2 regions of the Thalassospira sp. CA1 genome follow, and region 1 is predicted to be linked to the other one. Evidence: predicted binding sites of a transcription regulator. Region 1 holds the regulator's gene; the other holds the start of a gene.

Evidence for each region. The regulator HrcA, encoded in region 1, represses chaperone genes, less so after heat shock. The targets are predictions, from matches to a motif close to GTTAGCACTCNCCNNNGGNGAGTGCTAAC.
Region 2: the regulator HrcA is predicted to act here: its motif matches at 1,866-1,894, upstream of groES (co-chaperone GroES).

The regions. Positions count from the first base shown of each region.
Region 1 is NZ_JBZCIA010000001.1:224,860-229,283, reverse strand. It holds gene hemW (radical SAM family heme chaperone HemW) at 1-5, opposite strand, end outside; gene rdgB (RdgB/HAM1 family non-canonical purine NTP pyrophosphatase) at 115-714, opposite strand; gene rph (ribonuclease PH) at 793-1,509, opposite strand; gene hrcA (heat-inducible transcriptional repressor HrcA) at 1,814-2,872, shown strand; gene grpE (nucleotide exchange factor GrpE) at 2,924-3,565, shown strand; gene AC5Q5A_RS01100 (NAD-dependent deacylase) at 3,698-4,424, shown strand, end outside.
Region 2 is NZ_JBZCIA010000005.1:83,564-87,987, reverse strand. It holds gene groL (chaperonin GroEL) at 1-1,454, opposite strand, end outside; gene groES (co-chaperone GroES) at 1,514-1,801, opposite strand; gene AC5Q5A_RS10565 (hypothetical protein) at 2,310-3,020, shown strand; gene rfbC (dTDP-4-dehydrorhamnose 3,5-epimerase) at 3,172-3,729, shown strand; gene rfbA (glucose-1-phosphate thymidylyltransferase RfbA) at 3,736-4,424, opposite strand, start outside.

The DNA.
Region 1 (4,424 bases):
GACACGCGGGACTCTTTTCAAACGCGGGAATGTTGGCCGATAAACTAACACGCACCGCCGATGATGACATCCGCGATGCGTGCATAAGTTCAATGCAGGTGGTTAAACCTGAAATTAGTCTTCGAAGCAGGCCTTGACCAATTGGCGGAAGGCATCGGCCCGGTGGCTCATTTCATGCTTTTTCGCCGGGTCCATTTCGCCAAAAGTTTCCCCGTAACCCTTGGGCTGGAAAATCGGGTCATAGCCAAAGCCATGCGGACCACGTTTGGGCCAGACAATTTCGCCCTCAACCCGGCCTTCGAAATTCTCGACATGCCCGTCCGGCCAGGCCAGCGACAGGGCACAGATGAACGATGCCCGGCGGTCCGGATGATCACCAATACCGTTCTTGACCTTTTCCATCGCCATGTCGAAATCCTTGTCCGGGCCGGCCCAACGGGCGGAATAAATCCCCGGTGCTCCATCAAGGGCCGAAACCGCCAAACCACTGTCATCGGCAAGGGCCGGAAGATTGGCCCCATTGGCCGCCGCCGTTGATTTCAGCTGCGCATTACCAATAAAGGTCTTTTCGGTTTCTTCGGGTTCGGGCAGGTCAAGCTCACCGGCCGAGAAGACCTCGATGCCAAACGGTTCAAGAAGTTCGGCGATTTCCTTGATCTTGCCTTTGTTGTGGCTGGCGATGACGAGTTTTTTTTCCGTGAAACGACGGGCCATGGTCTTGCCTGAAACTGCGATATCCAACTGATGCGACAAAACGGCAGGCCCGATGCCCGCCGTTCATATTATGGTGCCTTAAAGCCCAAGCGCTTCGCGCTGCTTGGCGAACAATTCCTTGCAGCCCTTTTCCGCCAACGCGAACATCTTATCATAGGATGCACGATCAAACGGCACGTCTTCGGCGGTTGCCTGTACTTCGACAATGCCGCCATTGTCGGCCAGCACGAAATTGGCGTCAGCCCCAGCATTGCTGTCCTCGGCGTAATCAAGATCAAGCACCGCTTCACCTTCATAGATACCGCACGAAATCGCTGCGACCGGCTGGGTCAGCGGGATTTCCTTGATCAGGCCGAGACGACGCACACCCTGAAACGCCAGATGGGCTGCAACATAAGCACCGGTGATCGATGCGGTGCGCGTACCGCCATCGGCCTGAATGACATCGCAATCAAGGCGCATCTGCATTTCGCCCATCGCCTTCATATCGGCAACCGCGCGGATCGAACGGCCAATCAGACGCTGAATTTCCTGGGTGCGGCCGGACTGACCACCGCGCGCGGCTTCGCGCTGCATGCGGCTATCGGTTGCGCGCGGCAGCATGCCGTATTCAGCGGTGATCCAGCCCTTGCCGGAATTGCGCATCCAGCCCGGTACCTTGTCTTCGACCGTGGCGGTACAGATCACATGCGTGTCGCCGAACTTGATCAGGCATGAGCCTTCGGCATACTTGGAAACGCCGGTTTCAATCGTTACATCGCGAAGCTGATCGGGGGTACGGCCGGAAGGGCGCATGAGAAGGAACCTCTTGGTTGTCTGGGCTAGCGTTCGTGGCGACTTGATTGCCCGCGCACGAAGCGAAACTGTCCTGAAAAATTTGGCCCAAAGTAAGATGTGCCCCACCAAACGTCCAGCAGTTTCCCCGGATGTTTTTATCTGTTCTGGTGCAATCCTGGCGCAAAGCAGTTAAACCAACAACTTCGACCAAATTTACAAGCTTGGCTTAGCAATAGGCCGTGCAATTGACGCAATGCGTTTGCCTGACTAAATTCTCCTCACGTTTACGCTTCATCCATCTGGATCAATTGGCACGCAACACATGGCGCATTTTGACGATACATTGCTGGGCGACATGAATGCGCGGTCACGTGAAGTGTTCCGCCAGATTGTCGATGCCTATGTCGAAACCGGCGAGCCGATCGGGTCGCGGTCGATTGCGCGTCGCATGTCGGAAAACCTTTCGGCGGCGACCATTCGCAATGTCATGTCCGACCTTGAAGAAATGGGTCTTCTGGTCGCGCCGCACATTTCGGCCGGGCGCCTGCCCAGTGAAAAGGGCCTGCGCCTGTTTGTGAATGCCCTGATGGAGGTTGGTGACCTTCCCAATGCCGAGCGTGACCAACTGACCAAGAACTGCGAACAGGCGGGCTATTCACTGGATCAGATGCTGGGCGAAGCAACCACGATGTTGTCGGGCCTGTCGCGCTGTGCCGGGCTGGTAGTTGCGCCCAAGACCGATGGCATTCGCTTAAAACAGATCGAATTCGTGGCCCTGTCGCCGGGCAAGGTTCTGGCCGTGCTGGTAGCCCATAATGGCAGTGTCGAGAACCGAATCCTTGATGTTCCGCCTGATTTGCCCGCCTCAGCATTGACAGAAGCGGCAAACTATCTAAATACCCGGTTGGCTGGAAAGACGCTTGATGATGCGCGCCTTTTGATGACAAAGGAGCGTGATCGTCTCAAGCAGGAGCTTGATGAGCTTTCCGCCAATCTGATTGATGCGGGCCTGGCAACATGGGCCGGCGGGGTCAAGGGATCGTCCCTGATTGTGAAGGGGCAATCCCAGCTGCTGGAAAATATCGATACGATTGAACAGCTTGAGACCGTGCGCCGCCTGTTTAACGTGCTCGAAGCCCGCGATCAGATGATTGAATTGCTCGATGTGACGACGGATGCCCAAGGCGTTCAGATTTTCATCGGGTCGGAGAATAAACTGTTCGGCGGATCGGGTCTTTCGATGGTGATTTCGCCCTATCAGAATGCTGAAGGCAGCATTGTGGGTGCAATCGGGGTTGTCGGACCGACCCGGATCAATTATGCCCGGATCATTCCGCTGGTCGATTACACCGCCAAGCTGGTCGGTCGACTGATTGGATAAATCGCGGCGCTGCGTGTCAGGCCGCATAACGTGAAAGTAGCAAGGTTAGCCATGTCGGAAACCGCAAAGAACACTCCGGAAGATCTGCAGGACGTCAATGCAGAGGAAACCGCTTCGGAAGAGGTCGCAGCAGAGGCGACCGAGGAAGTTGTTGAGGACGCCGCCCCCCAGGACCCGATCGCCGCACTTGAAGCCGAAGTCGCGGAACTGAAAGACCGTCTGCTGCGCCAGGCCGCCGAGGTGGAAAACACCCGCCGCCGCGCGAAAAAAGACGTTGAGGATGCTGGCAACTACGCCATCACCAAATTTGCCCGCGACCTTTTGGATGTCAGCGACAACCTGCGCCGCGCGCTTGATGCTGCGGGCGATACGTCCAATGCCGATCCGGCGATGAAAACCCTGTTTGACGGGGTCGAGATGACCGAACAGGCCCTGCAAAAGGCGCTTGAAAAGAACGGCATCGAAAAGCTCGAACCGCTTGGTGAAAAGCTTGACCCGAACAAACATCAGGCCGTGTTTGAACTGCCGCATCCGGAATATCCGGACGGCCACGTCGCACAGGTCATGCAGGCCGGTTACGTGCTTAAGGGCCGTTTGCTGCGCCCCGCCATGGTCGGTGTAACCAAAAATCCGGGCGGTGAAAAACCAAGCCAGACCGACACCCCGGGCGGCAATGTCGATACCTCTGCCTGATCGACAGAAAAATTTCAGATAAACCGGTTTTAGCGGATCGGTTTCGCATTCACCCCTGCCAGACAAACTTGGCGGGGGTGTTTTGTTTGCATTAGGCTACCTTTACTGATCACCAGCACAGGACCGCACACCATGCCGCTTCGCCCCGACTTGATTGACATCCTGCGCGATGAAAACGCCCCGATTGTCATCCTGACCGGGGCTGGCATTTCCAAGGAAAGCGGCCTGCATACCTTTCGCGATCCTGATGGCATCTGGGCGAGATACGATATTTCCGAGGTCGCAACGCCCGAGGCCTTCGTGAGTAATCCCGATCTGGTGCATCATTTTTATAATGACAGGCGCGCTGGCTTGCATGACCCGGCGGTTCAACCCAATGCCGCCCATTTGGCCCTGGCACAGCTAGAGGCCGAATGGCCCGCTGATGTGCTTCTGGTAACCCAGAACATTGATGATCTGCATGGCCGGGCCGGGTCCAAAAACCTCATCCACATGCATGGTGAACTTCTGAAAATCCGCTGTAATCACTGTGATCTGCTCACCGATTGGCCGGGCGACCTTGCCAAGGAAACCCCCTGCCCAAGTTGCGGCAAAGCCGGTGGATTGCGCCCGCATGTGGTGTGGTTTGGCGAAATGCCGCTCGAGATGGAACGCATTTACGCTGCCCTTGGCGATTGCGGGCTTTTCATCTCGATCGGGACATCGGGCAATGTCTATCCGGCGGCCGGGTTCGTTCAGGTCGCCCATGAAGAAGCCGGCGCTGAAACGGTCGAGCTCAATCTCGAACCCAGTTCGGGTGCGACACTGTTTGATCATAGCCGCTATGGCCTCGCCACCGAACTGGTTCCGGCCTTTGTTT
Region 2 (4,424 bases), on a different contig from region 1:
TCGCCCTTCTGAGCGTCATAACCGAACTCTACGTCGTCCTGCTCAAGCAGTTTGCCAGCAACAACAGCGCCGTCTACGCCAGCGTTCTGTGCGATCTGGCGAACCGGTGCCTGCAGGGCACGGCGAACGATGTCAACACCGATGGTCTGGTCGTGGTTTTCACCTTCAAGGCCTTCGAGGGCTTTGACAGAGTACAGCAGAGCCGTACCACCACCAGCAACAATGCCTTCTTCAACAGCAGCGCGGGTCGCGTGCAGGGCATCGTCAACGCGGTCTTTGCGTTCTTTCACTTCGATTTCCGAAGCGCCACCGATTTTGATCACTGCAACGCCGCCTGCGAGTTTCGCGAGACGTTCCTGCAGTTTTTCACGATCGTAGTCAGAGGTGGTTTCTTCGATCTGGGCGCGGATCTGGCCAACGCGTGCTTCGATCTGTGCTTTCTCACCGGCACCATCAATGATGGTGGTTTCTTCTTTGGTGATGGTAACCGATTTCGCGGTACCGAGCATATCGAGGGTGACGCTTTCCAGCTTGATGCCGAGATCTTCGGAGACAACCTGACCACCGGTAAGGATGGCGATGTCTTCGAGCATGGCTTTACGACGGTCGCCGAAGCCCGGTGCTTTAACAGCAGCGATTTTCAGACCACCGCGCAGCTTGTTGACAACCAGGGTTGCCAGTGCTTCGCCTTCGATGTCTTCAGCAATGATCAGAAGCGGCTTGCCGGACTGAACAACCGACTCAAGCAGCGGAAGGATCGGCTGAAGCGAGGAGATTTTCTTGTCGAACAGCAGGATGTACGGAGCATCCATTTCTGCGACCATTTTCTCCGGGTTGGTTACGAAGTACGGAGACAGGTAACCACGGTCGAACTGCATGCCTTCGACAACGTCGAGTTCGGTGTGCAGGCCTTTGGCTTCCTCAACGGTGATAACGCCTTCGTTGCCAACTTTTTCCATGGCTTCTGCGATCATGTCGCCGACTTCACGGTCACCGTTAGCAGAAATGTTACCAACCTGTGCGATCTCATCGCGACCGGCAACTTTACGTGCACGGCTCTGGATGGATTCGATCACTTTGGTGGTCGCAAGGTCGATACCGCGCTTCAGGTCCATCGGGTTCATGCCGGCAGCAACAGACTTGTTGCCTTCACGAACGATGGCCTGTGCCAGAACGGTTGCGGTCGTGGTGCCGTCACCAGCCAGATCGGCGGTTTTCGACGCGACTTCGCGAACCATCTGTGCGCCCATGTTTTCGAACTTGTCGGTCAGTTCGATTTCTTTGGCGACCGAAACACCGTCCTTGGTCACGCGCGGTGCGCCAAAGGACTTTTCGATAACAACGTTACGACCTTTCGGGCCGAGGGTCACCTTGACAGCATCTGCCAGGATGTCGACACCGCGCAGCATTTTGGCGCGTGCGTCAGTGGAGAATTTTACTTCTTTAGCAGCCATAATATTCTTTCCTCTCTATGAGACGGATGAACGTGGACAAATCACCCAAACGGGCTGACTTAGTCCATGATGCCCATGATGTCGGATTCTTTCATGATCAACAGCTCTTCGCCGTCGACCTTGACTTCGGTGCCCGACCATTTACCAAACAGGACTTTGTCACCTGCTTTGACGTCGAGGGCTACGACCGAGCCATCTTCTTTGCGAACGCCAGAACCAACAGCGATGACTTCGCCTTCCTGCGGTTTTTCTTTGGCGGTATCCGGAATAATGATGCCACCGGCAGTTTTGGTGTCGGATTCGACACGACGTACCAGTACTCGATCATGCAGCGGACGGAACTTCATTTTAGACAACTCCGTGTTTAAGCTAAGGCTCGTTAATAACTAAGACTAACCGGGATGAGCCCGTATTAGCACTCACCCCCGGCGAGTGCTAACAGCATTTATTGGAGTACCAGTTCAAAGTCAATAGGGAGATGTAAAAAGACGCAGAAATGTCACGATTTTTGGCGATTTCCGCATCCGGGACGCAGCAAAAATCCGCCCCCGTTTTAAAGCGGGCTGATCAAAACATTTTCATGCCGCGGAAACAAGCCCCGACACCACGCCGCAGAAGAATATATATCGGGCTGTCACACTTGCTTTTGTCAAAGGGCTGTTTGGCAGATCCGGTTCAGGTGACGAAGATGCCTGTTTCAAACACCTATGAAAAAGCGGACTTCACGTCTAAGCTCCAGCCAAAGAACGCAAACAACATCCAATGACCGCGCAAACACCCGGATGACAAAAAATGTCGTGCAGTAAAAATTCATCGGCCCTGCCGTCCGGGCCTTCAGATAAACGACAAGAGCTGATGGCGCCCGTTTTTCTGTTTTTTGCCCTTGTCGGTTTGTTTTCTTCGCAAACAATCAGCACTTATGCTTGGGCCGATGAGGCTGATGTCGAATGCCCCAAAAAGATCGCCTATGTCGAAAATGACCCGATGTCGCAGAAGTCGATTGTGATCTTGCAGAAACTCTATGCGGATCTCGGCTGCCCGCTTCAGGCCGTCAAACTACCGGGGCGTCGCGGACTTTTGCATTTCAACCAAGGCCTCGTGGATGGCGAGTTATACAGGGCAATCCCGGCCGAAAAGAACTATTCCCGCGCGTTTGTAAGATCATCCCTTGCCCTGCTTGAGATCGCAAACCGGCTTTGGCGCAATCCGAACGATCAAGATCCGTCAACGCCGATTGCCTTTACGCTCGGCGTGATATGGCAGGAAAAGTACGTCCATGCGGATACGGTCAAAACCGGCATTACGCACATGCCAATGATGTATAATACGGAAAAACACCAAGCCTATGCCGAAGGCCGCATCACGCGTCTTCTGTCAGCAGATAGCAATATCGACGACATGCTGACACAGGGCATTCTGGGCAACACACCAGCACCGGTAATCGAGGAGACGATTTCGGTCTTGCCGCTTTATCATTATCTCGGCGCGGAATTCGCCCCCTTCATGAAAAAGTTCTCTGCCCTCGTCGCGCAAACGGATCCATTTCGCAAGGCCCAGAATCAATAATCGCAACGACGGGTGCCGCAACCTTGATAAAGCCGACCGCCCATTCAATTGCCACGCTAAGAATTTTATAAAAATGCGCATATGCACGAAGGCCAAGCTTCTGCTATCCATAGTCTGGACGAATTAATTTACCCTGCACAAGGCAGCACGGATGCAATTTGAAGAGCTGGAAATTCCCGATCTTAAGCTGATCTTCCCGAAGAAATTTGGCGATGAGCGGGGTTTTTTCTCTGAAACCTATAATCTGGAAGCCTTTGCCAAAGCTGGCATCGATCCACAGTTCGTGCAGGACAATCACTCTTTATCGAGCAATGTCGGCGTATTGCGAGGACTGCATTTTCAATGTCCGCCCTTTGCCCAAGACAAGCTGGTTCGGGTCATCAGAGGCCGCATTCTGGATGTCGCCGTCGACATTCGCGCCAAGTCAAAGACGTTCGGGAAATGGGTTTCCACTGAAATCAGTGCAGATGACTGGAACCAGATATTCATTCCCGCCGGTTTCGCCCACGGCTTTGTCACGCTCGAGCCCGATACGGAAGTGAACTACAAGGTATCAGCACCTTATGCTCCGGAAAGCGAACGTGCGATCATGTGGAATGATCCGGACCTTGGCATCGACTGGCCGTTTGACGAAAGCCAGGTCACATTGTCGGCAAAAGACGAGAAAGCCATGAGTTTTGCGAGCTATCGCGAGAACCCGGTATTCTAGTCCCACTTAAAGGATATCGTAGGTTTTTAGAACCGTCTGGAGATATACCTTGTAAGAGCTTGCGCCAAACTCGCTTATCAGCTTTTCAAACTGCTCGACCGAGATCATGCCCTTTCTCAGCGCGATTTCTTCAGGACAGGCAATCTTGAGGCTTTGGCGGCTCTCGACGGTACGGACGAAATTGGCGGCATCAAGCATTGCCGCATGCGTTCCCGTATCCAGCCAGGCATAACCCCTGCCCATCTTCTCGACCTTGAGCGTGCCACGTTTAAGGTAAGCCTTGTTGACGTCGGTAATTTCAAGTTCGCCACGCTTGGACGGTTTGATTGATTTGGCGATGTCGACAACATCTGAATCGTAAAAATACAAGCCGGTTACGGCGAAGTTCGATTTGGGATGTTCCGGTTTTTCCTCGATATCCAGGGCCACACCATCCCGGTCAAACTCGACCACGCCATACCGTTCGGGATCCTGAACGTAATAGGCAAAGACCGTCGCGCCGTCGCGTTGCGCCGTGGCTCTGCTCAGCAGTTCGGTCAGGTCATGCCCGAAATAAATATTGTCTCCCAAAATCAGACAACACGGATCGTTCCCAACAAAATCCGCACCGACAATAAACGCATCGGCAAGGCCGCGGGGTTCAGGCTGAACCGCATATTGAAGGCCGATCCCCCATTTCGAACCATCACCGAGCA